Regions from separate parts of the Allobosea sp. RCC_152_1 genome, predicted to be linked through region 3. Evidence: predicted binding sites of a transcription regulator. Region 3 holds the regulator's gene; each other region holds the start of a gene.
The links. The regulator LexA, encoded in region 3, represses DNA repair genes until DNA is damaged. The targets are predictions, from matches to a motif close to TGTTCNNNNTGTGTTCNG.

Region 1 (9,412 bases), on a different contig from region 3:
CGGCCGTTCGACGGTTCGCCAGCCGTTCCCGGCAACGGGCCGATGACGGCGCTTCTGGCCGCGAGCCGGGCCGAGGTCGATCGCTGCCACGCGGTGGCCCTCGCCTCCGGCGGCACCTGCGAGGGGCCGCCGGGGCTGAGAGCGCATTATCACCCCGATTATTATGGCGCCTATGTCCGCGACCCTGACGGCAACAAGCTCTGCGTCTGCTGCCATCGTGCGGAATAGGCTGCCTGCCGGTCAGCCGTGCTGTGCGTTCAGCCCGGCGAAGACCTGTCCGAAACTGCCGGTCGCCTCGGCATAACGCAGAGGCTTGCAGCGTTCGACGATGACTTCGCCAGCCGCCGGCTGCGTTTCGAGGATCGTCATCACTTCGCTGGTGAAATCGGCCAGCGGCATGGCGGCGGGATCGACCGCCTGCTGTGCGCCCATCAGTTCGGTCTGCACATAGGGAGGGGCGATCTCGATGACCTCGACCGAGGTGTGCTTGAGCTGCTCGCGCAGGCCGGTCGACCATGAATGGATCGCCGCCTTGGTCGCGCTATAGGTCGGGGTCACTGCCAGCGGCACGAAGGCGAGGCCGGAAGAGACGGTCAGAACCGTGGCGCGCGGCTGCTTCAGGAGATGCGGCAGCAGCGCCGTCGTGAGGCGGATCGGGCCAAGCAGATTGGTCGCAATCGTCTCCTCGGCGATGGCGAGATTGTCGGCGGCCGGGACGTTCTCGGGCTTCATGATGCCGGCATTGTTGAGGACGGCATTGAGCTTGGGAAATCGCTCGACGACTTGCCGGGCGAAGGCCTCGATATCGGCCTTGTCCTGGATGTCGAGCAGCATCGAGGCCATGCCGGGATTGGCGGCGGTGACCTCGTCGAGCACGCCTTCGCGACGCCCGGCAATGATGATCTGATTGCCCCTGGCGTGAAGGGCCTCGCCCAGCGCGCGGCCGATGCCCGAGCCGCCGCCGGTGATCAGGATGGTGTTTCCGGAGATGTTCATCGCAAAGCCCTCTGAATGGTTGCGCATCACGAGGTGGCATCGGTACTCTTCAAAAGAAAGAAGGCGCCAGAAAGTGCCATACGCACCAAAAGGAGAGTGTGGGATGCAGGCGATCCGAAGCGCCATGGGCGCGATGCACGCCAGGAGCAGCGCGCTGCCGCCGGTGAGCCCGGCGGTGGAGTCGCTGGTGCGCCAGGTGATCGCGCAGGTGGCGGACAAATGGACCATGCTGGTGCTGGAGGCGCTCGAGGAGCACGGCACGCTGCGCTTCACCGAGATCGGCCGCATGGTCGGCGGCATCAGCCAGAAGATGTTGACCAAGACGCTGCGCGAGATGGAGCGGGACGGGCTCGTCATCCGCACCGTCCATCCGGTGATCCCGCCCCATGTCGATTACACGCTGACCGAGCTGGGGCTGGAGCTCAGCGCCGCCTTCTGCAGCGTCTGGGTCTGGGCCGAGACGTATTATGCCGAGGTTTCGGCAGCGCGGAAGGCTTTTCGCGAGCGGGAGGGCGGGGCGTAAGGCCCTCGCCTCGGCGCTGCCGGATCGCTGGGGACTTCACGCGGCGGTCTTGCCTTGCCTGCGCAGGGAGATGATCTGGACGGTCAATCCGATAACGAGTGCGGCGAGAATGCCGCCCTGCGCGCCGAGAAGGAGCGGGGATTTCAGGTCGGTGACGAATGGGTGGCCGACCGGGACGCGACGCAGGATTTCGGTCACGGTCGGCAGCATGAGCAGGAAGGCCGTCAGGCTGAGAGCGATTGTTTCGACGTATGTCGCGACCCGTCCGGAGATCGGTAAGCGGCCGACGCTATAGCCAACGATGAGCAGCAGGAGCGTGATCGAACCGACGCCGTAACTGACGGCTTCATGCGCGACGAGGAAGACCGTCGCTGCGCCGATCAGCATCGCGACAAAATATACGGTGCCTGCCTTTGAGCGCGGCACGATCCGGCCATGGACCGCGAACATGTAAGCCGCCGCCGGAATGGCCGGCAGGCTGCCCAGCGTATGCACCCAGCCGAGAGATGAAATGCCGAACATGGAGTGCCCTTTTCATGGGGAGGTGAGGTTGCTCGTGCGTCAGAACGCGATGGCGACGGGGAATGGAAAGTCATGTCTATCTACTAATCGGTAGGCCTAAGCGCGCGGCCTTGCGCCGCCCGGGGCGGTTGGCTTCAGTGTCGTGCTGTGAGGCGCTCCAACAGCGGGTGTGTGATGACGCCGAATATTTTGGGGTCACCATAGGCGCGGGCCGAGAGCATCGCGCCGTGCACGCTGGCCATGAAGGCTTCCGCCTCGGCCTTGCTCGTGCCTGCGAAACGCAGGCTGCCCTGCTTGGCACCGCGGTCGAGAACCGAGGTCAACCAGGCGGACAGAGCCCGGAAATGGGCGCGCACCTCGACGACGATCTCCTGCGGAAGCACCGGGATCTGGCTCGCGAGGAGCGCGCAGAGGCAGAATGGAGCGCTCGCATCGGCGATGCAGGCCTCCCAATAGCCCGTATAGGCGCGCAATTGCTGGGCTGGGTCAGGGAGTTGGCGTTCGAGAGCGGCAATCCCAGCCTCCGCCTCTTCCCGGTATCGTGCGACGAGCGTGCGGACGAGGTCGGATTTGCTGGGGAAGTGGTGGTGAATGCTCGCATTGCGAATGCCGACCACCTTCGCGATGTCGGCATAGCTGAACCCGTTATATCCGCCCTCGATCAGCAGGGAGCGGGCACAACGCAGGATTTCGTCGGATGTCGTTCCCGAAGCGGCCATGCGGCTTTCTACCTACTAGTAAGTAGATCGTCAAGGCGGCGTCGCTCCCGGCGGGGAGAAATCACCCCGCCTTCTGCACGAAGGAATCCAGCACCATCTTCCGGCCCGCCTTGTCGAAATCGACCGTCAGCTTGTTGCCGTCGACGCTGGCGACGGAGCCGGGGCCGAACTTGACGTGGAAGACGCGGGCGCCCTCGCCATAGGCGGATTCGCCGGATGATTTCGCCGTCAGCTCGCCCTCGATCAGCAGTGGACCGCGCTGGCGCGACGAGCCGCCGAAGCCGCCCGAGCCAAAGCCGCGACCGCTTTCCGAGAAGCCGCTGCCGCCGCCGCTGTTCTTCGCTCGGTTCTCTTGCGCGCGCTGCCAGCCCGGCGTGTTGTAGCTGGAGCCAAAGCTTTCCATCCGGTCGAAACGCGAGGCGCCGTAGCCGCCCTGCGAATAGCTGGTCGGGGCCTGCTCGACCTCGACATGCTCCTCCGGCAATTCGTCGATGAAGCGCGAGGGCAAGCTGGTCTGCCAGAGGCCGTGGATGCGGCGGTTCGAGGCGAAATAGAGCTTCAGCTTCTTGCGGGCGCGGGTGAGGCCGACATGGGCGAGGCGGCGCTCTTCTTCCAGCCCGGCGCGGCCGCTCTCGTCGAGCGCGCGCTGGTTCGGGAACAGCCCTTCCTCCCAGCCGGGCAGGAAGACCGTGTCGAATTCCAGTCCCTTGGCGGCATGCAGCGTCATGATCGAGACGCGCGCCTCGGCCTCGCCGTCTCCGACGTCCATGACCAGCGAGACGTGTTCGAGGAAGGCCGGCAGGTCGGGGAATTCGTCGAGCGAGCGCACGAGTTCCTTGAGGTTTTCCAGCCGCCCGGCGGCGTCGGCCGAGCGGTCCTTCTTCCACATCTCGGTATAGCCGGATTCCTCCAGAACCAGCTCGGCGAGCTCGCCCTGCGGCATATGCTCGGCGCGGGCGGACCAGCGGCCGAAGGCATCGACCAGCTCGCGCAGCGCCGTGCGGGCCTTGGGCTTCAACTCGTCGCTCTCGACCGCGGCGCGGGCCGATTGCATCAGCGAGAAGCCGGTGGCGCGGGCATGGTTGTGCAGAAGCTGGACGGTGGCATCGCCCAGGCCGCGCTTGGGCACGTTGACGATGCGCTCGAAGGCGAGATCGTCGGTCGGCGACACCACGCAGCGCAGATAGGCGAGCGCATCGCGGATTTCGGCACGCTCGTAGAAGCGTGGGCCGCCGATGACGCGATAAGGCACGCCGGCTTGGACGAAGCGCTCCTCGATCTCGCGCATCTGGGCGGAGATGCGCACGAGCACCGCGACCTCGGCGAGATTGTATTTCTTGGCCTGCATCGCCTCGATCTCGTCGGAGATCAGGCGGGCTTCCTCCTGGCTGTCCCAGGCGCCGGTGATGGTGACCTTCTCGCCGAGTGCATCCTCGGTACGCAAGGTCTTGCCGAGGCGGCCTTCGTTGCGGGCGATCAGCTTGGAGGCGGTGGCGAGGATATGGCCGGTCGAGCGGTAGTTGCGCTCCAGCCGGATCACGGTCGCGCCCGGAAAATCGTGCTCGAAGCGCAGGATGTTGTCGACCTCGGCGCCGCGCCAGCCATAGATCGACTGGTCGTCGTCGCCGACGCAGCAGATGTTGCGACGCCCTTGGGCGAGAAGCCTCAGCCAGAGATACTGCGCCGTGTTGGTGTCCTGGTACTCGTCGACCAGAATGTAGCGGAAGCGGTCGTGATAGGTCTGGAGCACGTCCGGATAGTCGCGGAACAGAGTCAGGCAGTGCAGCAGGAGGTCGCCGAAATCGACGGCGTTCAGCGCCTTCAGCCGCTCCTGATAGGCGGCGTAGAGCTTGCCGCCCTTGCCGTTGGCGAAGACGGCGGCCTCGCCTGCGGGAACGTCCTTGGGGGAGAGGCCGCGGTTCTTCCAGCTGTCGATGAAGCCCGCCAGCATCCGGCCGGGCCAGCGTTTCTCGTCGATGCCCTCGGCCTGGATCACCTGCTTCATCAGGCGGATCTGGTCGTCGGTGTCGAGGATGGTGAAGTCGCTGCGCAGGTCGAGCAGTTCGGCATGGCGGCGCAGCAGCTTGGCCGAGATCGAATGGAAGGTGCCGAGCCAGGGCATGCCCTCGGCGACCGGGCCGACGAGATGGGCGACGCGCTCCTTCATCTCGCGCGCCGCCTTGTTGGTGAAGGTCACGGCGAGGATCTGGGACGGATACGCGCGGCTGGTCGAGATCAGATGGCCGATGCGGGTGGTCAGCACGCGCGTCTTGCCGGTGCCGGCGCCGGCGAGCACGAGCACCGGGCCTTCCGTCGCCTCGACCGCCTGGCGCTGCTCCGGGTTCAGCCCCGCGAGATAGCCGGCCGCCGGCTGCGCGGCCGCGCGCGCGGCCAGCCCGCCGGGGCGGGGCAGGGGAGCGGAAAAGGCGTCGGTCTCGGACAAGGGTCTAAGCTGCTCGTGCGTGATTCGTTCTCCAGCGAATATAGGGCGTCGATGTCAGGATTGCGCCCTGCCGGAGCGATCATTTTATATCCTGTTCCACAGGGAGGTGGCAGCAATGGCGCATCGGGATGGAGAAGAGCGCTGGGAAATCACCAATCAGGTGCCCGTGCTTGCCGACTACGATGCCTTCGTGGCCGATCCGGTTCTGCCCGGCATCGTCTCGGCCTTCGGGGCCGATTGGGCGCGCGAGCGGCTGCACGAAGCGGGGCGGACCGTGGGCTCGGCGCGGGTGCAGGAGCTGGCTTATCTCGCCAATCGCTACTCCCCGGAACTCCGGGCCTTCGACCGCTTCGGCAATCGCCTCGACGAGATCGCCTTCCACCCGGCCTGGCACGAATTGATGGGGCTCGCCATCGGGCAGGAGGCCCATGCGCTCGCCTGGAACCGGCCGGAGCCTGGCGCGCAGGTGGCTCGCGCCGCCTTGCAGTATCTCTGGTACGGCGCCGAGAGCGGCATCTGCTGCCCGATCAGCATGACCTATGCCGCGGTGCCGGTGCTGAAGCAGGACGCAGCGTTGTGGGAGCAATGGGGAGGCCTCGTCACCTCCAATCGCTATGATCCACGGCAGGGACCGGCGCATCTGAAGACGGGCGCGACTGTCGGCACGGCGATGACGGAGACGCAAAGCGGCTCGGATCTGCGGCAGACGCAGACGCATGCGGAGGATAATCGCGACGGAACGTTCTCGCTGCATGGCCGGAAGTGGTTCTTCTCGGTGCCGCATTCCGACGTGTTCCTGACGTTGGCGCGCACGGGCGAGGGTATCTCCTGCTTCGTCGTCCCGGGCTGGCTGCCGGACGGATCGCGCAACGGCGTCGCGATCCAGCGCTTGAAGGACAAGGTCGGCAACCGCTCCAACGCTTCTTCCGAGGTCGAGTTCAGGGGCGCGATCGGCCATCTCATCGGCGAGCCGGGTCGGGGCATCCGCACGGGCCTGTCGATGAACCACAATTCGCGGCTCGACATCGCGGCGGCGTCGTCCGGATTGATGCGGATGGCGGTCTCGCTGGCGGCGCATCACGCGCAGCATCGCCGCGCCTTCCAGAAGGCGTTGATCGACCAGCCGATCATGCAGAACGTGCTCGCCGACATTGCCATCGAGGCGGAAGCCGCGGCCTGGCTCGCCTTCCGGCTGTTCGCGGCGCTCGACCGGCAAGATGAGTCCCCGAGCGAGCGCCTGCTGGCGCGGGTCGGGGCGCCGATCGCGAAATACTGGATCACGCGGCGCGCGCCGGCCGTCGTCACCGAGGCGCTGGAATGCCATGGCGGCAACGGCTTCATCGAGGAGAATCCGATGGCGCGGCTCTACAGGGAGGCGCCGCTCAACGCGATCTGGGAGGGCTCGGGCAATGTCATCTGCCTGGACGTGCTGCGTTCGCTGGCGCGCGAGGAGGGCGCTGTCGATGTATTGCGGGCGGAGCTGATGGCGGCTGCGGGCGCGGACCGGGGCTACGATGCGGCTTTAAAACGGCTGGAAGGCGAGTTGCCGGAGATGATGCGCAATGAGGGGCAGGCGCGGCGATTGACCGAGAAGCTGGCGTTGATGCTGCAGGGCTCGTTGCTGTTGCGTTTCGCGCCGGCCGCGGTGGCGGATGCCTTCATCGCGACGCGGCTGGATGGTGGCTGGTCGGGACAGTTCGGCGATCTGCCGCCGGGCGTCGACGCTGCGGCGCTGGCGCGGCGGGCGGTACCGGCTGCTTGAAACGTCATGCCGGGCTTGACCCGGGCATCTCTTCATCGCTTTTCCGTCACGAGATGCTCGGGTCGAGCCCGGGCATGACGCGAATGCCTCAAGCTGCTTCCGGCTCGAACGTCATCGCCTCGCCATTGATGCAGTAGCGCAGTCCGGTCGGGGGCGGGCCGTCCGGAAAGACGTGGCCGAGATGGCCGCCGCAATTGGCGCAATGGACCTCGACCCGATGCATGCCGTGGCTGTGATCCTCGCTGGCGCCCACCGCACCTTCCAGCGGTTGGTCGAAGCTCGGCCAGCCGGTGCCGCTCTCAAACTTCTTGCCCGATTTGAACAGCTTCTGGCCGCAGCCGGCGCAGGAGAAGGTGCCGGCGCGCTTCTCGTAGTTGAGCGCGCAGGAACCCGCCCGCTCGGTGCCGTGGCCGCGCAGGATGCGATACTGCTCGGGTGTCAGGCGCGCGCGCCATTCGGCGTCCGTGAGCTGGAAGGGGAAGGTTTCGGCCTGCTTCTTCTCGGCGCCGAACATGCTCGTCAGACCCATGATGATCTCCTTCTCGGCGGATGGCTCGCGATGCCATCGGCTCGGTCCGGCCCAATATGGCTTTTCGGCCGCCGATTTTCAGCCCCCTCGGCGCTGGACCCTGCTTCACGATAGCGGCAGCGCGGGCCCCGTCACCGGACCGTCATGCGACTCCTCTAGTCGGCTCGCCACCTTGAAAGGGGAGGCGGGAACCAGTGACGCAATCGGCACGGACGGTTCGGCGGACGACAACGCTGGGCCTCAGCACAGCGGTCCAGCGCAGCAAACGGCTCTCCAAGGCGGGCCTGCTGGAATGGATGTTCACCCGCGCCTTCTCGGGGCTCGTCTATCCGCAGATATGGGAAGACCCTGTCGTCGACATGGCGGCGCTTGCGCTCAAGGCGGACGACCATGTCGTCGCGATCGCGTCCGGCTCCTGCAACGTCCTGTCCTATCTGACCGCGGCGCCGATCCGCGTCAGCGCGGTCGATCTCAACGGTGCCCATATCGCGCTGGGGCGGCTGAAGCTCGCGGCGCTGGGGCGCATGACGGATTACTCGACCTTCCGCCGCTTCTTCGGCGCGGCCGACCGCCGCGAGAATGTCGCCTTCTACGATGGCGAGATCGCGCCGCATCTCGACGCTGTCTCGCGCGGCTACTGGGAGGGGCGCGGCCTCGGCGGGCGCCGCCGGATCAACCTCTTCGCCAACGGCTTCTACCGCTACGGGCTGCTCGGCCGCTTCATCGGCACCGGCCATCTGCTGGCGCGATTGCTCGGCGGCAATCCCCGCGCGATGTTGGCCGCGCGCGATCTCGCTGAGCAGCGGCAGCTTTACGACCGGCATCTCGCGCCGATGTTCGAGCGCAGGCTGGTGCGCTGGCTGGTGCGCCAGCCGGCCTCGCTCTACGGCCTCGGCATTCCGCCGGCCCAGTACAAGGCGCTCGCGGCCGATGGCGAGGACGGCATCCTCGGCGCGCTGCGGCTCAGGCTCGAGCGCCTCGCCTGCGGTTTCGACCTGAAGGACAATTATTTCGCGCAGCAGGCCTTCGGACGCCGCTACGGCGAAGGGGCGGATGCGGTGCTGCCACCCTATCTCCAGCCGCAGAATTTCGAGACCGTGAAGGCCCGGGCCGGTGCGGTCGGCTATCGCCAGAGCGCGATCACGGCCTTCCTGGAAGACCAGCCGGCGAAGAGCTGCGACGCCTATGTGCTGCTCGATGCGCAGGACTGGATGAACGATGCCGACCTCACGGCGCTGTGGTCGCAGATCACGCGCACGGCCAAGCCGGGCGCAAGGGTGATCTTCCGGACCGCGGCCGATGAGCGATTGCTGCCGGGCCGCGTGCCGGCCGCGATCCTCGATCAATGGCGCTATGACGAGGCCCGCAGCCGCGATCTCTGCCGCCAGGACCGCTCCGCGATCTATGGCGGCTTCCATCTCTACACCCTGCCGGGGCAGGCGGCGTGAGCGCTGCCGGGGCGACGGGCTCGGCCGCGGGGCTGATGGACCGGATCTACCGGCATCAACGTCATATCTACGACGCCAGCCGCAAATTCTACCTGCTTGGCCGCGACCAGCTGATCGAGGGGCTCGCGCCCCCGGCCGGCGCGTCGATCCTGGAGATCGGCTGCGGCACCGGGCGCAACCTGATCAAGATCGCCCGGCGCTATCCAGACTGTGAGTGCTATGGGCTCGACGTCTCCGCCGAGATGCTGGCGACGGCCCGGGCTTCCGTCGCGCGCGCCGGGCTCACCGGCCGGATCAGGCTGGCGCAGGCCGACGCGACCGATTTCGACCCGCAGGCGCTGTTCGGGCGGCCGGGCTTCGACCGCATCGTCATTTCCTATGCGTTGTCGATGATCCCGCCCTGGCAGCCGGTGGTGGCGGAGGCGCTGCGGCGGCTCGCTCCGGGCGGTTCGCTGCATGTCGTCGATTTC
Region 2 (9,412 bases), on a different contig from region 3:
GGTCCTCGCCCATGAGATCGGGCACGTTACCGCCCAGCATGCGGTCCAGCGCGCCGAGAAGGAGGCGGAATCGGCCCTGGTCAACCAGGTCGTCTCGCAGGTGCTCAAGGATCCGAACCAGAGCGCCGCGGTCCAGGCGGGCTCGAAGCTCTCCCTCGCCCGCTTCTCGCGCCAGCAGGAATTCGAGGCCGACAAGATCAGCGTCACCAGCCTCGCCCGCGCCGGATACGACCCTTACGGCGCGAGCCGCTTCCTCAACACGCTCGGCCGCAACACTGCCTTCCGCAACAGCGGGCAGCAGCAGCAGAGCGCGGAGGACAAGCGCCTCGACATGCTCGCGACCCATCCGCAGACGCCGGAGCGCATCGCCGCCGTCACCGCCGCCGCGCGCCAGATCGCCGCGCCGGGCCTGGGCGAGCACGATGCCGGCCGCTGGCTGACCGCCATCGACGGCCTCGCCTATGGCGACGATCCGCGCGACGGCGTGGTGCGCGGCCGGCGCTATGTGAACAGCTCGCTGCGCATCTCCTTCTCGGCGCCGGACGGCTTCAGCCTCGAAGCGGCGCAGGACATGGTCATCGGCGTCAGCGCCAATGGCGCGCAGGCCCTGCGCTTCGACTCCGTGACGCTCAAGCCCGACCAGACGCTCGAATCCTATGTCGCGGCCGGTTGGATCGAGGGTGTCGAGACAACCGGAATCGAGAAGATCGAGATGGGCGGGCAGCCCGCCGTCATCGCCCATGGCAAGGGCACGGATTGGACGTTCCGTCTGGCGGCCGTGCAGTTCGGCGACCGCGTCTACCGCTTCATCCTGGCAGCGCGCGGCGCCGCCGATCCGGAACGCCCGATGCGCAGCATCGTCGAGAGCTTCCGGGCCCTGACGCCGGCCGAGGCGCAGACCGCCCGGCCGCTGCGCATCCGTATCGTCAACGCGGCGCCGGGCGACACGGTGGCGAGCATGGCGGAGCGCATGCCGGAGCAGGACCGGCCGGCCGAGCTCTTCCAGCTCCTGAACGGGTTCGACCGCGCCGCCGCGCTCACACCCGGCCAGCGCTACAAGGTCATCGGCGAGTAGCGGGCGCCTTCACCCGTCATTGCGAGGGCTCGGCAAACAAAAAACCCGGCGGTCGCCCGCCGGGTTCGCATTCCGGGATCCGACAGGAACGGCTCAGGCCGCTTCTTCCTGCAGATCGTCGTTGTCGCCTTCGAGCTCGGCATCCGCCTCGACGGCCTCGCCCTTGCCGACCCGGCGCGGCGACTTGGCGAGCTGGCCCTCGATCTTCTTGAGCGCCTCGATCTCGGTGACGTCGTCGACGACCGCGATCTCGCGAACCATGCGGTCGAGGGCGGCTTCATAGAGCTGGCGCTCGGAATAGGACTGCTCGGGCTGGGCCTCGGAGCGATAGAGATCGCGCACCACCTCGGCGATGGCGACGAGATCGCCCGAATTGATCTTCGCCTCGTATTCCTGCGCGCGGCGCGACCACATGGTGCGCTTGACGCGGGCGCGGCCGGTGAGAGTGGTCAGCGCCTTGGCGACGGCTTCGGCATCGGCGAGCTTGCGCAGCCCGACGCTGATGGCTTTGGCGGTGGGAACGCGCAGGGTCATCTTGTCCTTGGCAAAGCTGACCACGAACAGCTCGAGCTTGAAGCCGGCGACTTCCTGCTCTTCGATCGCCGTGATCTGTCCGACGCCATGGGACGGATAGACGACGTATTCGCCCGTCTTGAAACCCTGGCGCACAGCAGCTTTCTTCACCGTAGACATGCCGTTACGACTCCTGACCGGCCCGCCGTGGCGGGCGCGCGATGATCCGTCCCCGTCCGGATGGCCGGGGACATTCCGCCTGACGCGACGCGGTGATGCGGCGCTTCACGCTCCCTCAGTCGATTGGTTCATCTCGCCCACAGAAGCGAACAACGGATTGTTCCGGCGAAAAGCCGCCGGCCCTTCATGTTGCACGCGATCTTTGGGAACGCCCCGTTTGTGAAAACCTCGCAGGGGGCATGCGGAACGAATTCGACTGAGTTTGTGTGTAGCACAAAAAACACGCCGAATCAAAGGTAAACGCGGGCAACCATCCGCCGCCATGCGCGCGGCACGGTCATGGTTAACGCAGAACGGACCGTCCGAAGCGGCGAAAATCAGTCGCCTTCGCCCGGTTCGGGCGAGAACATCTCGAGCTTGCCGGCGACCCCGTCGAACGCCTTCGCATCGGCCGGGGCGTCCTTCTTCTGCGTGATGTTCGGCCAGCTCGCAGCGTATTTGGTGTTGAGCTGCAGCCAGCTTTCGAGGCCGGGCTCGGTGTCGGGCTTGATCGCTTCGGCCGGGCATTCCGGTTCGCAGACGCCGCAATCGATGCATTCGTCGGGGTGGATGACGAGCATGTTCTCGCCTTCATAGAAGCAGTCGACCGGGCAAACCTCGACGCAATCCATGTACTTGCACTTGATGCAGTTCTCGGTGACCACATAGGTCATGGGCCGGCCCTTCCAACACTTCTAAACAACCTCATAAACCCCCGACAGGCGCAGGTTTCAAGATTGTTTTCGCCGGGCTCGGCAGAAGACTTTGCCCTTCCGGCATCCACTGGGAGAAATTCGTTCGCCGCATGGCCGCATATCGATCCTGCGGGCGATAGCGGCCGGATTTAGTCGCCTCCCTCGCCCTCCGCAAGAGAGGGATCGTCGCCGCCTTCGTCGAGGCGCTCATAGAGGAGCCTCGCCGTCTCGAACGGGCCCCGGCGCTCGGCGAAGGCCAGGATCCGCACGACGACGGTGGCGTGCGGCAAGGCGAGCGTCAGCACGTCCCCCAGCTTGAGCCCCTGTGCGGGGTTCTCGGCGCGCCGCCCCGCAATGCGGACATGGCCGTCTTCCACCAGACGCACGGCCGCCGGCCGCGTTCGCGCGAAGCGCGCGAAGCAGAGCCATTTGTCGAGGCGTTGACGATGCTCCCGCAACGGCTACGCCTCCCCGGGTCCTAGGTCTTGCTGCCTTCGAGCTGCGCCTTGAGCGCGGCCAGCTTGGCGAAGGGCGAATCGGGATCGGGCTCGCGATTGGCCGGGCGCGGGCGCTGCGGCTGCTGGAAGCGCTCTCCCCCACGCTCCTCGCGGCGCGGGCCGCCGGGGCGACCGTCGCGCTTGAAGTCGGGGCGCGGGCCGCGACCGCCCTCGGGGCGACCCTGCCGCGGCTGATCCTCGCGACGCGGACGCTCATCGGAGCGCGGACGCTCGTCACGGCGGGGGCGCTGATCCTGGTTCGGACGTTCCTGGCGCTGAGCGGCACCCTCGCCCACTGCCGCGGCAGCCGGACGATTCTCGGGCCGCCCGTCGCGACGCGGGCCGCCGGGGCGCCCCTCGCGCTGCGGACGGTCACCGCCACGGCGCTCGCCCTCGCGGCGCGGGCCGTCCTGCCGGCCGCGCTGAGCATGCTCGGGCCGGCGCCCACCCTGGTGGCGATGCGGCCGCCAGATCTCGATGAGCTCGGGCTCGGCCGGCGCGGCTTCGGCAGCGGTTTCGGCCTCCGCGGCTGCATCCGCAACCTCAGCCGACGGCGCGGCAGGCAGGGCCGAGAGCGCATCGGCCGGCACGGGCTCGCGCACCGCGTCGAGCTCGGTTTCGGTGAGGATAGGCGTATCCGCCGTCTCGACGGCGGGCGCTTCGGAGACACGCGTCTCGCCCTCCGCCAGCGCACCCTCGTTCAGGGCCTCGGCCGGTTCGACGACGGCAGCGGCTTCCTCGGAAGCGTCCGCCGACACCGCGCCATCGGCCGGCACGGCCTCGTCGGCAGCGGCCCCGACCGGCGTCTCGCCGGCAGCGTCATCGGCCGTCTCGTCGCTCGCCTTCGCCTCGACCGGCTTGGCCGGCTCGGTGGCGGCCGGCGGCGGCGCCAGCGGCACGGTGATCGCGGGGCCCGGACGCTTCACCGAGACATAGCCGAGCGAGCGCAGGATCGAGGCGAAATCCTCGCCGGCGCAGCCGACGAGCGAGGTCATCGCGCCGGTGACGACGAAGCCGTCCTGATCGGCGCTGCCGGCCGGCGGCGTGCCCTGCGTGGCGCCGGGACGATAGGCGATCGCCGGGCGGATCAGGTCCGCGAGGCGTTCCAGAATGTCGACGCGCACCGCCCGCTCGCCGCAGACGCGATAGCCCGCCGCCCGGTAGAGCCCCTTCGGCACGGCCTTGTCGACCGGGAAGGAGGTGCGGCCGGACGCCGCGAGATGGGCGATGTCGTCGAGCCCCGCCGTCTCCGGTCCGCCATGCTTCAGCGCCCAGAGCTGGGCGGCGAGCGCACGCGGCGCCGGCTTCAGCAGGGCGGGCATGTAGATGTGGAAGGCCCCGAAGCGGATGCCGAGCTGGCGCAGCGCCGCCCGGCCCTCCTGATCGAGCGCCTTCATCTCCTCGCCGACCTTCGAACGCTCGAGCACGCCGAGCGCCTCGGCCGTCTGGTAGGCGATGCCGCGAGCGATGCCAGCGACGTTCTCGGCCGCCTCCAGGATCTGGATCGCGCCGAGCAGGCGGGTGACGTGATTCTTCAGCCAGAGCGTGAGGCGCGCCTCGACCTGCTCGCGCGCAGCCCCGTTGAGATGCTCCTCGACCAGCAGGCGAAGCCGCGGCTCCAGCACCTTCTCGCCGGCGACGAGGCGCGCCACAGGCTCGCCCGTCCAGCGCACGAGCCCGTCATGCGAGAGCAGGAAGGCGTCGTCGCCCGCCAGCACGACGCGCGCGGCCCGGGCCTCGATCTCGGAACCGAGCGCCTTCATGGCCGCGAGGTTCAGAGCCTTGACCTCCGACCCGCCCGCCTTCGGGTCCGCCGTGAAGCGGAAGCCCTGCAGCATTCCCACATGCTGGCCCTCGACGAGCACGTCGCCCGTCGCAGTGACCTCAGCCTCCAACATCGCATTCTCCCGCAAGCGGCGCATCAGGACACTGGTGCGCCGATCGACAAATCGGTGGGCCAGACGCTCATGCAGAGCATCCGACAGCTTGTCCTCTACAAGACGCGCCATGCCCTGCCAATGCTCAGGATCAGGTAACCAGTCGGGCCGGTTGGCGACATAGGTCCAGGTCCGGACCTGCGCGATGCGGGCGGAGAGCGTGTCGATCTCGCCATCGGTGCGGTCGAGCGAGCCGAGTTGCGCCGCATACCAGTCGGCATCGAGCCGGCCATGGCGCATCAGCCTGAGATAAAGCGTCGTCGCCAGATCGGCATGCTGCATCGGCGAGATCTTGCGGTAATCGGGCAGGCCGCAGACCTCCCAGAGCCGCTCCACCGCAGCCCGGCCATGCGCCAGCGGCGCGATGTCGGGGTCCCTGGCCAGGATTTCCAGCGTCGTCATGTCCTCGGCGATCAGCGCCCGCGTCAGCCCCTGCTCGGAAGGCTGGATGTTCAGCGTGTCTAGGAGGCCGCCGACCGAGCGCAGGTCGAGATCGGAATTGCGCCACTGCATCTGGCGGATCGGCTCGAAGCGGTGATTCTCGATCGCATCCACCAGCTCAGCGTCGAAGGGCGGGCAGCGCCCGCTGGTGCCGAAGGTGCCGTCGCGCAGATGCCGCCCGGCCCGGCCGGCGATCTGGCCGAACTCGGCCGGGTTGAGCTTGCGGAAATGATGGCCGTCGAATTTCTTGTCCGCCGCGAAGGCGATGTGGTTGACGTCGAGATTGAGCCCCATGCCGATCGCGTCGGTGGCGACGAGATAATCGACATCGCCGGACTGGTAGATCTCGACCTGGGCATTGCGCGTACGCGGTGACAACGCCCCCAGCACGACCGCCGCCCCGCCCTTCTGCCGGCGGATCAATTCGGCGATGGCGTAGACCTCCTCCACCGAGAAGGCGACGATCGCCGAGCGCGGCGGCAGACGGGTGATCTTGCGGTCGCCGGCGAAGGTGAGCTGCGACAGGCGTGGGCGCGTGACGACATTGACGCCCGGCATGAGCTGCTCGATCAGCGGACGCATCGTCCCGGCACCGATCAGCATCGTCTCGGCCCGGCCGCGCCGGTTCAGGAGCCTGTCGGTGAAGACATGGCCGCGGTCGAGATCGGCGGCGAGCTGGATCTCGTCGATCGCGACGAAATCGACGGCGAGATCGCGCGGCATCGCCTCGACGGTGCAGACCCAGAAGCGCGGCCGCTCCGGCTTGATCTTCTCCTCGCCGGTGACGAGGGCGACGGCCTCCGGCCCGACCTTGTCGACGACCCGTTGATAGACCTCGCGCGCCAGCAGGCGCAGCGGCAGGCCGATCATCCCGGTGGGATGGGCGACCATGCGCTCGATGGCGAGATGGGTCTTGCCGGTATTGGTGGGTCCGAGCACCGCGGTGACGCTGTTGGCGCGGGCGGCGGGAGGCAACGAACGAAAGAGCTGCAAGGCGAAGGGCCGATCATCTCGTCCATCCGGGCGACACCAGCTCGACGCGAGCCTCAGCCGTCCGGGCGGGTGCGTGAACTGAAATCAGGAACGGGTCTCGTCGGAACGACTCCGGCAGGAAGAACTCCGGCAAGAACGACTCCGGAACGAAGCAAGCCCGAATCGCTGACTCCCGGAGAATCGGGGTTTGTTCCCCTCGCCGGGCCGGAAGCCCGCCGACAAACGCAATACCGGCATCGCCCGCCCTCTTGCCAACCCGAAAACTGGACGACGAGGCCGTCCGGCACAGTTCCTATTTAAGGCTTTCCGGCGCGGAAACGAGAGGCAATCGACATCGAGCTCCACCCGATGAAAACGCACGGTCATCCCCGACAAGCGGCAAAGCCGCGCCGATCCGGGATGACGGCCGCTGTTCTGGCCGGCTGAAGCTTCACATCGCCAGACCGCCTCAATGGCGGGCGTGATCGCATTGGCCGTGATCGGCCAGCGCCTCGATGATGGCGCAATCGCAGGCGGCGACGCCGCCCGAGCAGGTGGTCGCGATCCGCTCCAGCTCCTTTTCCAGCGAGCGCAGCCTGGCGATCTTGTCGCGCACCTCTTCGAGATGACCGGCGGAGATCGCATGCGCCTCGTCGCAGGCCATGCCGGGCGTGTCGGAGAGCCTGAGCAGCGTGCGAATATTGTCCACCGCGAAGCCGAGATCGCGCGCATGCTTGATGAAGGCGAGCCGCTCGGCATGACGCCGGCCATAACGGCGCTGGTTGCCCTCGGAACGCTCCGGCGGCGGCAAAAGCCCGACCTGCTCGTAATAGCGGATGGTCTCGACCTTGACGCCGGTGCGCTCCGCCAGCGCGCCGATGGGCATCACGCGTTCGAGTCGTGCCGTCGCAGCCATCGCAACCTCCAAAGCTATAGTTTCTGGAGCTTTAGATAGATGGCCGCGCGCCGCTGACAAGGGCATCCCGGCCCCGGAACGACGTCGCGGCTCAGGCGACGCCCATCGCCAGCAGGTCGTGGACATGGACGAGCCCGACCGGCCGCTCCTGTTCGTCCACGACGATCAGCGCGGTGATCCGGCTGCGATTGACCAGCTCCAACGCTTCGACGGCGAGCGCATCCGGGCCGATGCGACGGGGATTCAGCGTCATGATATCGCGCGCCCTGAGCGCGGCACCACCTGCCATCGTCGCCTTGCGGCGCAGATCACCATCGGTGACCACGCCCGCAAGCTTGCCATCGATATCCATCACGATCGCACAGCCGAAGCCCTTGGCTGATATCATCGCGATGACATCGGGCAGCAAGGTATCGAGCCCCACGAGCGACAGCTCCGCGCCGCGATGCATGATGCTCTCGACCGTCTTGAGCTGCGCGCCGAGCTTGCCGCCGGGGTGGTAGACGAAGAAATCCTGCCGCGAGAAGCCGCGCGCCTCCAGCAGCGCCACCGCCAGCGCATCGCCGAGTGCGATCTGCATGGTGGTCGAGGTGGTCGGCGCGAGCCCGTTGGGGCAGGCCTCGGTCGCCTTGGGCAGGATCAGCGCGACATCCGCCTCCTTGCCGAGCGTGCTCTCGGGATTCGCGGTGAAGGCGATCAGCCCGACGCGGAAGCGGCGGGTATAGCCGACGAGCGCGGCAAGCTCCGCCGTCTCGCCCGACCAGGACAGCGCGATCACCACATCCTCCGGCCTGACCATGCCGAGATCGCCATGACTCGCCTCGGCCGGGTGGACGAAATGGGCGGGCGTGCCGGTCGAGGCCAGGGTCGCGGCGAGCTTGCGCCCGACATGGCCGGACTTGCCCATGCCGGAGACGATCACGCGGCCGCTCGCGGCCAGGATCATCGCGACGGCCTCGGTGAAGGGCTGCCCGAGCCCGTCGGCGAGGGCGGCATGGAGCGTGTCGAGCCCGGCCCGTTCCGTGGCGATGGTGCGGAGCGCCGAGGCGCGGATGTTTTCGGTCATGGCGCGCGCTCTAGCACGGGGCGATGCGGGATTTCCACCGCCGCGGCGATCGTGGCCGGCGCGTTGACGGCTCCTTAACCCTGTTCGTTCTAACTGCGTTAACCATGCGCCCTCTGCCGGGCGCGCCAGCCATTGCTGTCACCTGTTGCTGCCCTGGAGCCCCGCGAAGCCCGTGTCAGGCCGCGCCAAGATCCTGCTTCTGTCCGGCTCCGCGCTGGCGGCCCTGGCGCTCGGCTGCCTGCCGGCGGGCGCGCAGCAGGCGCCGCGCGCCGGGCTCAGGACGGGAACGCCGGCTTATGTCGCGCAGCCTCCCGCGCCGCCGGAACAGCCGCTCACGCCCGCCACCCCCGATCCGCAGGCGATCCGCGATCCGGCCTCCCTCGTCCAGGGCCAGCCTTCCGCCATCTCCGGGCGCCAGCCGCCGCGTGCCAGCCGACCGCTGCAGCCGCCGGCCCTGCGCGGCACCACGCAGCGCCAGTTCCGCCCGCCGCAACCGCCTGTCGCGGTCTTGCCCGCGCCGGAAGCGGCCTTGCCGCCTCCCCCGCGCCGGCGCCGCGCGAGCACCGATGACGATCCCTGGGCGCCGCTCGGCCTGCGGCTGGGCGCGGTCACGCTGAAGCCGGCGATCACCGGCTCGACCGGCTACGACACCAACCCGCAGCGCAGCGCCACGCCCGGCACCAAGGGCTCGGTCTTCCAGCGCTACGACGCGGAAGTGGAGGTGCAGTCCGACTGGAACGTGCATGAGCTCAAGGGCAAGCTGCGCGCCGGCTACATGGATTACTTCAGTGACCGGAACGCCTCGCGCCCCGATGCCGAGGGCAATCTCGACCTCAGGCTCGACGCCACGCGCGACACCCACATCCTCCTCGAATCGCGCCTCAAGCTCGACACCCAGCGCCCCGGCTCGCCGGACCTGAACGCCAATGTCCAGGGCCGCCCGCAGGTCTGGCAATATGGCGGCTCGGCCGGCGTGACGCAGGACTTCAACCGCCTGCAGCTCACCTTGCGCGGCTCGGCCGACCGCAGCGACTTCGAGGATGCCAGGCTGACGAGCGGTGCGATCCTCTCCCAGAAGGAC
Region 3 (9,412 bases):
GCGACCGAGGATGCGCTGCGCCGCCTCGGCACCGATTACATCGACCTGCTGCAATTGCATGCCTTCGATGCCGGCACGCCGGTCGAGGAGGTCCTCTCGACGCTCGACGAACTCGTCCGGGCCGGCAAGCTGCGCTATGTCGGCGTCTCCAATTTCTCCGGCTGGCACGTGATGAAATCGCTCGCTGCGGCCGAGCGTCATGGCTGGCCGCGCTATGTCGCGCATCAGGTCTACTACTCGCTCGTCGGGCGCGACTATGAATGGGAATTGATGCCGCTCGGCCTCGACCAGGGCGTCGGCGCCCTGGTCTGGAGCCCGCTCGGCTGGGGCCGACTCACCGGCAAGATCCGCCGCGGCCAGCCCCTGCCCGCTTCGAGCCGCCTGCATGAGACCGCCGCATTCGGGCCGCAAGTCGAGGACGAGCAACTCTATGCCATCGTCGACGTGCTCGACGCGATCGCGCAGGAAACCGGCAAGAGCGTGCCGCAGATCGCGCTCAACTGGCTGCTGCAACGGCCGACCGTGTCCTCGGTCATCATCGGCGCCCGCAACGAGCAGCAATTGCGCGACAATCTCGGCGCCGTGGGCTGGAACCTGACGCCGGAGCAGGTCGCGAGGCTGGACGCCGTCAGCGAGCGCCCTGCGCCCTATCCCTATTCCCCCTATCGTCGACAGGAAGGTTTCGCGCGCCTCAACCCGCCTGCGGTCTGAGCTGACTTCAAAAAGCCGAGCCCTCATCCTGATGAGCGCCGCGAGACGCCATTCCCAAGGGAATGGCTCCTCAGGATGAGGGCTCGGAAGCTTGCCCGCCGACTTGGAACCTCGTCCGCGCCCCGCGCAAAACTTGACCACCCCGCCCCCGAACGTGCATGACCTCAAGCCGCATTCACAGGTCCGGCCATGCGCGTTCTGTTGATCGACAACTACGACAGCTTCACCTGGAACCTGGTCCACCTGATCGGTGGGCTGGGCGCCGAGGTCGATGTCTGGCGTAACGACGCGCTCACGGTCGAAGAGGCGCTCAATGGCGAGCACGACGCGATCGTGCTCTCGCCTGGCCCCTGCACGCCCAACGAAGCCGGCATCTGCCTCGATCTCGTGCGCGAGGGCGCCGGCGTGAAGCCGATCTTCGGCGTCTGCCTGGGCCTGCAGGCGATGGGACAGGCTTTCGGCGGCGATGTCGTGCGGGCAGCCCTACCCATGCACGGCAAGGTCTCAGCGATCAAGCACCGGTCGCGCGGCCTGTTCCGTGGCATCAACGGCCCGCTGCAGGCGACGCGCTATCACTCGCTGGTCGTCGACCGGGCAACCTGCCCCGCGGTCTTCGACATCGAGGCGGAGACCGATGACGGGCTGATCATGGCGCTGTCGCATCGCGAATTGCCGATCCACGGCGTCCAGTTCCATCCGGAGAGCATCGCCTCCGAGCATGGCGCCACGATCCTGCGGAACTTCCTCGATCTCGCCCAGCGATGGCGCAGCGAGCACGAAGCTGCCGCCCTGTCCCCATCCGCCTGATTTCCGCAGAGTTTCCATGGACGATTTCAAACCCTTCATCGCCAAGGTCGCCACCGGTGCGAGCCTCTCGCGAGAGGAGGCGCGCGACGCCTTCGACACGATTCTTTCAGGCGAAGTGACGAACGCGCAATCCGCCGCCTTCCTGATGGCGCTGCGCGTGCGCGGCGAGACGATCGACGAGATCGCCGGCGCCGTCGGCGCCATGCGCGGCAAGATGATGCCGGTGAAGGCCCCGGCCGATGCCATCGACATCGTCGGCACCGGCGGCGATTCGTCGGGCTCCTACAATGTCTCGACGCTGGCCTCGATCATCACCGCCGCTTGCGGCGTGCCTGTCGCCAAGCACGGCAACCGCGCGGCGTCGTCACGTTCGGGCGCGGCGGACGTGCTGACCGCGCTCGGCGTCAAGGTCGGGCTCGACCCGGCCGGCACGGAACGCTGCATCCGCGAGGCCGGCGTCGGCTTCATGTTCGCGCCGACGCATCACGCCTCGATGCGCCATGTCGCGCCGGTGCGCACCGAGCTCGGCACGCGCACGATCTTCAACCTGCTCGGCCCGCTCTCCAACCCGGCCGGCGTCAAGCGCCAGCTCGTCGGGGCCTTCTCCGAGACCTGGCTGGAACCGATGGTCAAGGTGCTGGCCACGCTCGGCTCGACCCGCGTCTGGGCCGTGCACGGCTCGGATGGGCTCGACGAGATCACCACCACCGGTCCGACCCGCGTCGTTTCGCTGGAGAACGGCAAGATCGAGAGCTTCTCTATCAGCCCGGCCGATATCGGTCTCGCCCTCGCCAAGCCCGAAGATCTGCGCGGCGGCACGCCCGAGCAGAACGCCGCAGCCCTCAATGCCGTGCTTGGCGGCGAGAAGACCGCCTTCCGCGACATCGCGGCCTTCAATGCGGCGGCGGGACTGCTCATCGCCGGCAAGGCGGGGGATCTGAAGGACGGCTTCGCCCAGGCCACGGCCGCGCTCGATTCCGGCAAGGCCAAGGCGACGCTCGCGAAGCTCATCGCCGTCTCGAACGGCTGAGGAGGCTGGCCATGACCGACATCCTCGCGAAGATCGAAGCCTATAAGCGCCAGGAGATCGCCGCCGCCAAGGCTGCGATCCCACAAGCGGAGATCGAGCGCCGCGCGCGCGGCGCCGGCAAGCCGCGTGGCTTTGCCGACGCTCTCGCCGCCAAGGTTGCAGCCGGGACGCCGGCGCTCATCGCCGAGATCAAGAAGGCGAGCCCGTCCAAGGGGCTGATCCGCGCCGATTTCGATCCGCCGGCGCTGGCACGCGCCTATGCGGCGGGCGGCGCGGCCTGCATCTCGGTGCTGACCGACGCGCCCTCCTTCCAGGGCCAGCCGGAATTCCTGACGCAAGCGCGCGAGGCCTGCGGCCTGCCGGGGCTGCGCAAGGATTTTCTCTACGACCCCTATCAGGTCTTCGAGGCCCGCGCCTGGGGCGCCGATTGCATCCTGATCATCATGGCCGGCGTCGACGACGCCACCGCCCGGGTGCTCAACGACACGGCGCGCGAGCTCGGCATGGATGCCCTCGTCGAGATCCATGACGATGCCGAGCTCGACCGGGCGCTCAAGCTCGAAAGCCGGCTGCTCGGCATCAACAACCGCGACCTGCGCAGCTTCAACGTCGATCTCGCCGTGACCGAGCGGCTGGCGCCGCGCGTGCCGTCCGACCGCATCGTCATCAGCGAGAGCGGCATCTTCACCCACGCCGACATCCGGCGTCTCGGCAAGGTCGGCGTCGAAACCTTCCTCGTCGGCGAAAGCCTGATGCGGCAGGCCGATGTCGCGGCCGCGACTGCGCTGCTGCTCACCGGCAAGGCGCGCGAGAACGCGGCGTGAGCCGGCTCAGCCATCTCGACGCGCAAGGCGCCGCGCATATGGTCGATGTCGGCGACAAGGCCGAGACCGGGCGCATCGCCATCGCCGAAGGCTGCGTCGTGATGGCGCCTGAAACCATCGCGATCGTGCGCGACGGCAACGCCAAGAAAGGCGATGTGCTCGGCACAGCCCGGCTCGCCGGCATCATGGCGGCCAAGCGCACCCATGAACTGATCCCGCTCTGCCACCCGCTGCTGCTGAGCAAGATCGCTGTCGATCTCGAACTGGACGAGGCCCTGCCCGGCGTGCGCGTCCGCGCCGAGGTCAAGATGAAGGGCCAGACCGGCGTCGAGATGGAGGCGCTGACCGCCGTCTCCGTCGCCTGCCTGACCGTCTACGACATGGTCAAGGCCGTCGACCGGGCGATGCGGATCGAAGGCATCCGCCTGCTGCACAAATCCGGCGGACAATCCGGCGATTACGACGCCAAGGCGCTCTGACATGGCTCTCACCCCGGTTCCCGTCGCGCTCAAGGCCCTGCTCGACAGCGTTCCGGGGCCGACGGGCAGCGAGATGCAGCCCCTGGCGCGCTGCGCCTGGCGCGTGCTCGCGGCCGATGTGAAGGCGCTGCGCACCCAGCCGCCTTTCGCCAACTCCGCCATGGACGGCTATGCCGTCCGCGCCGCCGACATGGAAGCCGGCAAGCAACTCCGCGTCATCGGCGAATCCGCGGCGGGGCGGCGTTTCGATGGCGACGTCCGTCCGGGCGAGGCTGTGCGGATCTTCACCGGCGCGCCGATGCCGGAGGGCGCCGACAGCGTCCTCATGCAGGAGAATGCCGATGGCGTCGGCAGCGAAACCATCACGGTGCGCGTGCCGGCCCATAAGGGCCAGTTCGTCAGGGTGGCCGGGCTCGATTTCCGTGACGGCGACGTGCCGCTGACGGCCGGGCGCATGCTCGACAGCGCCGCGCTCGGGCTCGCCGCCGCGATGGGGCATCCGCAATTGCCGGTACGCTGCAAGCCGCGCGTCGCCATCCTCGCCACCGGCGACGAATTGGTGGCGCCGGGCGAGCCGACCGGGCCGGACCAGATCGTCGCCTCGAACTCCTTCTCGCTGATGGCGCTGGTGGAAAAGGCCGGCGGCGAGGCGCTCGACCTCGGTATCGCCCGCGACGATCACGACGACCTCGCGGCGCGGATCGCCGCCGCCCGTGCCGCGGAGGCCGACGTGCTGATCACCCTCGGCGGCGCCTCGGTCGGCGAGCACGACCTCGTGCAGGAGGCGCTGAAGCGGGCCGGCATGAGCCTCGGCTTCTGGAAGATCGCGATGCGACCGGGCAAGCCGATGATGACCGGCCGGCTTGGCCGCATGGTGGTGCTCGGGCTGCCCGGCAATCCGGTCTCGTCGATCGTCTGCGGCCATCTCTTCCTGCTGCCGCTGATCGAGGCGCTGCTGGGTATGGACGACCCCGATCGCGACCGCAGTATTCTGGCGATTCTCGGAAAAGATATGCCGGCTAATGATGAGCGCGAGGACTATCTTCGCTCCGATCTTGCCCTGACGCCGGCCGGTTGGGTGGCGACGCCCTTCGACAGGCAGGATTCCTCGATGCTGGGCACCCTGGCGCGCGCCAAGGCCCTGACGATCCGACCGGCGCATGCAGAGCCGGCTCACAAAGGCGATATCTGCCGCATTCTGCCGCTGCGGTAGCAGTCGCTTGCGGAACACAAGGCGAACAGTTATAGTGTTCTGGCTTTGTTTCGAATCTGTATCGCGGGGGCACCGGCGGGGATCATGCTGACACGCAAGCAACACGAACTCCTGCGCTTCATCCAGGAACGCTTGCGCGAAAGCGGCGTGCCCCCCTCCTTCGACGAGATGAAGGATGCGCTCGACCTGCGCTCCAAATCGGGCATCCACCGGCTGATCATGGCGCTTGAGGAGCGCGGCTTCATCCGCCGCCTGCCCAATCGGGCGCGGGCCCTCGAAGTCATCAAGATGCCGGACGGGCTCGCTGGCCCGCAGCCGCGCCGCTTCAACCCAGCCGTCGTGCAGGGCGGCCTCGGCTCGCAGCCCTCTCTCGCCAAGCCGCGCCCTGCCCCGGCCGATGACGATGCACGCTCCCCGGTCGCGATTCCCGTGATGGGCCGCATCGCCGCCGGCACGCCGATCTCGGCGATCCAGAGCCGCAGCCATACGGTTTCGCTGCCGCCCGACATGCTGGGTTCGGGCGAGCATTATGCGCTGGAGGTACGCGGCGATTCGATGGTCGAGGCCGGCATCCTCGACGGCGACACCGTCATCATCCGCAAGCAGGACACGGCAAACACCGGCGACATCATCGTCGCGCTGATCGACGAGGAAGAGGCGACGCTGAAGCGTCTGCGCCGGCGTGGCTCCTCGATCGCGCTCGAAGCGGCCAATCCGGCCTATGAGACACGCGTCCTGGGCCCCGACCGCGTCAAGATCCAGGGCCGGCTGGTCAACCTGCTGCGCCGCTACTGAGCGAACTCGGTCTCGTCCGACGCGACCTCCGGAGCAGCAGAGGCCCGTGTCGCAGCGGGGGCCGGCGCGCTGGGCCGAGCTGCGGATTCGGAAGGCTTGCGGCGGCTCCAGGGCCGGTCTGCGACGGCGTTTTCCGAGGAATGGCTGCGCCAGCCGAAGGCGGCGCGGTAGAGCGAGGTCGCGCCGTCCCGCGACAGCGCCATCCGATCGACGAGCCTGGCTTCGCAAGGCGCGCTCCAGGGAATGTTGGTGACGACGAGATCGGCGCGGCGGCAATCCTCGATGATGGCGATCCGATCCCGGGCATAGGAGATGCTGCGCCCGTCGGCGGTTCGGACGATGCAGGCATTGGCGTCGCAGGCGATACCGGCACGCAGGGTCGCGTCGTCCGGCGCGCGGCTGTCGCCATCGGAAGCGAGCCATTGCTGCAGGACGAAGCGGCTCGGCCGGCCGGCGATGGCGAGGCGGCCGTCGCTGCCGCGCACGGCGATGCCGGAGCCGTCACGCTCGATCAGGATCTCGGGCCGCTCCGGCCTCGCGGCGAAGGCGACGCCGAGGATGAGCGGCAGCGCCGCCAGCCAGCGCAGCCCCGTGGTCCAGAGCGTGATCCAGAGCAGCGAGGCGGCAAAGGAGAGCAGCACGGCCGGGCCGAAGGCCACCACCGTCATGGTCGAATGGTCGATGGTGGCGACCCAATGCGCGACTTTCAGCACGATGTCGGAAGCGAGCCCCATCAGCGCCCAGGCCGGCCAGTCCAGACCGAAGGGGTAGGCCAGCACGCCGAACACCGCCGCCGGCATCACGAAGAGCGAGACGAAGGGCAGCGCCATCGCATTGCCGAGCAGGCCGAAGGGATTGAAAGTCTGGAAATGATAGGCGCCGAAGGGCGCCGTCGCGGCCGTGGCGAGGAGCGTCGTCACCACGATGCCGAGCGAGGCCGTCCAGAGCGTGCCCAAGGGCCAGGGCAAGGCCGTCGGCGGCTTAGACCGGTCGCGCTTCTCCCAGCGCTCGGCGAAAGCGACCAGCGCCGCGACCGCACCGAAGGACATCTGGAAGCTCGGTCCGAGCAGGGCCTCGGGCTCGCGCAGCAGCACGATGATCGCGGCGAGCGCGAGATTGCGCATGCTGAGCGCCGCCCGGTCGACGAGGATCGCGCCGAGCATGACCAGCGTCATGATGAGCGAACGTTCCGTCGCGACGTCGCTGCCGGAGAAGATGCAATAGGCGGTGGCGCCGATCATCGCCGCGATCGCCGCGATCTTCTTCACCGGCCAGCCGAGCGCCAGCGTCTGCGACAGCGCCAGCAGAGCCCGCACGAGCCAGAAGATCGTCCCGGCTGCAAGCACCATGTGCAGGCCGGAGATCGAGACGATATGATAGATACCGGCGGCGCGCAGATCGTTGTTCGACGCCTCGGTGATGAGGCCGCGCTTGCCGGTGACGAGCGCGGCCGCGACCGCCCCGCCTTGCCCGCCGCCGACGCTGGCGATGCGCTGCGTCAGGACGTTGCGCGCCTTGTCGATCTCCACGTCGAGCGCGAGGCGCCATGGCAGGGGATGCGGCGCCGGGACGAGTGCGATCTTGCCGGCGATGCTGCCGACGGCGCCGATTCCGCGGAAGAAGGCGTCGCGCCCGAAATCATAGCCTCCGGCGCGGGCCGGCCCCGGTGGTGGCAGGAGCCGCGCGGTGCCGGCGATATGGTCGCCGGGCGCGACCGTGCCGCTGCGAATGTTGACGCGCACGCGCTTCGGCCGGCTCTCGGGCGGCACGCCGGCGATGTCCGTCACCACCAGGACGAGGCGGGCGCCGGCATCGCGCGCCTCGACGCTCTCGACGAAGCCGGTGATCTTGCCGATGCGCGGCCGCTCCAGCATCGGCGCGGCGATATCGGCCGTGCGCCAGACGCCTGCCGCGAAGCCGGCGAAGGCCGCGGCGAAGGCGATGCAGACTGCGGCAGCGGCGGGTCGCAGACGCAGTGCGACAGCGAGGCCGCCGGACAGGACGAAGCCCGCGAGCGGCGCCCAGAGTGCGGGTTCCCGATCGGCGGCGAAATAGAGCAGGATGCCGAAGCCCATCGCCACGGGCAGCCAGAGGAACGGGCGGCGGCGCTCGGCCTCCTGCGCCAGCGACGCAGCCAGCCAGTCCCGCAGCGCCTGGAGGCGCTCGGCCAGCGGCAGGCTTCCCAGTGCGACAGGCGGCAGGCGCGCCGGCAGGATGCCGGCGACGGCCCTCAGCGCGCTCCGGCGCTCCGGCGATGCAGGTTGCCGCGCCATCCCCCTTCCCAGCCCCTGCCTTACGGTTGCGCATTGAACGCTTAACCGCCCGGCGAAGCCATGTTACAGGGCGCGCGCCGGTTGTCATGCACGCTTTGGCGTGAAGGCCGGCGCCACATCCTCAAGTCTTGCCCCGGGCGGTTTCATCGCCCGGTCGGAGCTGCCTTCCATGAGCAACGCCGTCGTCACGCGCTTTGCGCCGTCCCCCACCGGATTCCTGCATATCGGCGGCGCCCGCACCGCGCTGTTCAACTGGCTCTATGCCCGCCGGCATGGCGGCAAGATGCTGCTGCGAATCGAGGATACCGACCGGGAACGCTCGACCGACGCCGCCATCGCCGCGATCCTCGACGGGCTGGAATGGCTCGGCCTCGATTGGGACGGACAGACGGTCTACCAGTTCCAGCGCGCGGCACGGCACCGCGAGGTGGCCGAGCAGATGCTCGCCGCCGGCAAGGCCTATTATTGCTATGCCAGCCAGGCCGAGCTCGAGGAGATGCGCGAGAAGGCGCGCGCCGAAGGCAAGCCGCTGCGCTATGACGGGCGCTGGCGTGACCGCGATCCGGCGACCGCCCCGGAAGGCGTGAAGCCGGTGATCCGGCTCAAGGCGCCGCAGACCGGCGAGACGGTGGTGAACGATGAGGTGCAGGGCCGCGTCGTCTGGCAGAACGAGAATCTCGACGACCTCGTGCTGCTGCGCTCGGACGGGACGCCGACCTATATGCTCGCGGTCGTCGTCGACGATCACGACATGGGCGTGACCCACATCATCCGCGGCGACGACCACCTGACCAACGCAGCTCGCCAGACCCAGATCTACGATGCGCTGGGCTGGGACGTGCCGAGCATGTCGCATATCCCTCTGATCCACGGGCCTGACGGAGCCAAGCTGTCCAAGCGCCACGGCGCGCTCGGCATCGATGCCTATCGCTCGATGGGTTATCTGCCGGCGGCGCTGCGCAACTATCTCGTGCGGCTGGGCTGGAGCCATGGCGATCAGGAGATCTTCTCGACGCAGGAGATGATCGACGCCTTCAACCTCTCCTCGATCGGCCGCTCGCCGGCTCGCTTCGACTACGCCAAGCTGGAGAACCTCAACGGGCTCTATATGCGCCAGTCGAGCGATCGTGATCTGCTTGAGGCCCTCAAGGTCATCCTGCCCGAGATCGGTCCGGCGCGGGGGCTCGGCCCCACGCTCTCGCCCGAGCTGGAGGCGAAGTTCCTGGCCGCCATGCCGGGGCTGAAGGAGCGCGCCAAGACCCTGATCGAACTGCTCGACA

Region 1: the regulator LexA is predicted to act here: its motif matches at 5,218-5,235, upstream of AB6806_RS06785 (ATP-dependent helicase).
Region 2: the regulator LexA is predicted to act here: its motif matches at 6,502-6,519, upstream of AB6806_RS18485 (helicase-related protein).

What each region holds. Positions count from the first base shown of each region.
Region 1 is NZ_JBFUPU010000002.1:91,373-100,784, reverse strand. Features, by position in the region: gene AB6806_RS06810 (VOC family protein) at 1-228, shown strand, start outside; gene AB6806_RS06805 (SDR family oxidoreductase) at 241-996, opposite strand; gene AB6806_RS06800 (winged helix-turn-helix transcriptional regulator) at 1,100-1,519, shown strand; gene AB6806_RS06795 (hypothetical protein) at 1,556-2,041, opposite strand; gene AB6806_RS06790 (TetR/AcrR family transcriptional regulator) at 2,176-2,760, opposite strand; gene AB6806_RS06785 (ATP-dependent helicase) at 2,822-5,203, opposite strand; gene AB6806_RS06780 (acyl-CoA dehydrogenase family protein) at 5,319-6,965, shown strand; gene msrB (peptide-methionine (R)-S-oxide reductase MsrB) at 7,054-7,494, opposite strand; gene AB6806_RS06770 (BtaA family protein) at 7,689-8,942, shown strand; gene AB6806_RS06765 (class I SAM-dependent methyltransferase) at 8,939-9,412, shown strand, end outside.
Region 2 is NZ_JBFUPU010000005.1:272,669-282,080, forward strand. Features, by position in the region: gene AB6806_RS18465 (M48 family metalloprotease) at 1-1,075, shown strand, start outside; gene AB6806_RS18470 (CarD family transcriptional regulator) at 1,169-1,768, opposite strand; gene fdxA (ferredoxin FdxA) at 2,146-2,481, opposite strand; gene AB6806_RS18480 (RNA-binding S4 domain-containing protein) at 2,652-2,960, opposite strand; gene AB6806_RS18485 (helicase-related protein) at 2,981-6,370, opposite strand; gene AB6806_RS18490 (MerR family transcriptional regulator) at 6,819-7,265, opposite strand; gene AB6806_RS18495 (KpsF/GutQ family sugar-phosphate isomerase) at 7,357-8,331, opposite strand; gene AB6806_RS18500 (outer membrane beta-barrel protein) at 8,504-9,412, shown strand, end outside.
Region 3 is NZ_JBFUPU010000001.1:1,165,745-1,175,156, reverse strand. Features, by position in the region: gene AB6806_RS05505 (aldo/keto reductase) at 1-711, shown strand, start outside; gene AB6806_RS05500 (anthranilate synthase component II) at 901-1,518, shown strand; gene trpD (anthranilate phosphoribosyltransferase) at 1,535-2,548, shown strand; gene trpC (indole-3-glycerol phosphate synthase TrpC) at 2,560-3,372, shown strand; gene moaC (cyclic pyranopterin monophosphate synthase MoaC) at 3,369-3,851, shown strand; gene AB6806_RS05480 (molybdopterin molybdotransferase MoeA) at 3,853-5,064, shown strand; gene lexA (transcriptional repressor LexA) at 5,149-5,859, shown strand; gene AB6806_RS05470 (ComEC/Rec2 family competence protein) at 5,853-8,132, opposite strand; gene gltX (glutamate--tRNA ligase) at 8,302-9,412, shown strand, end outside.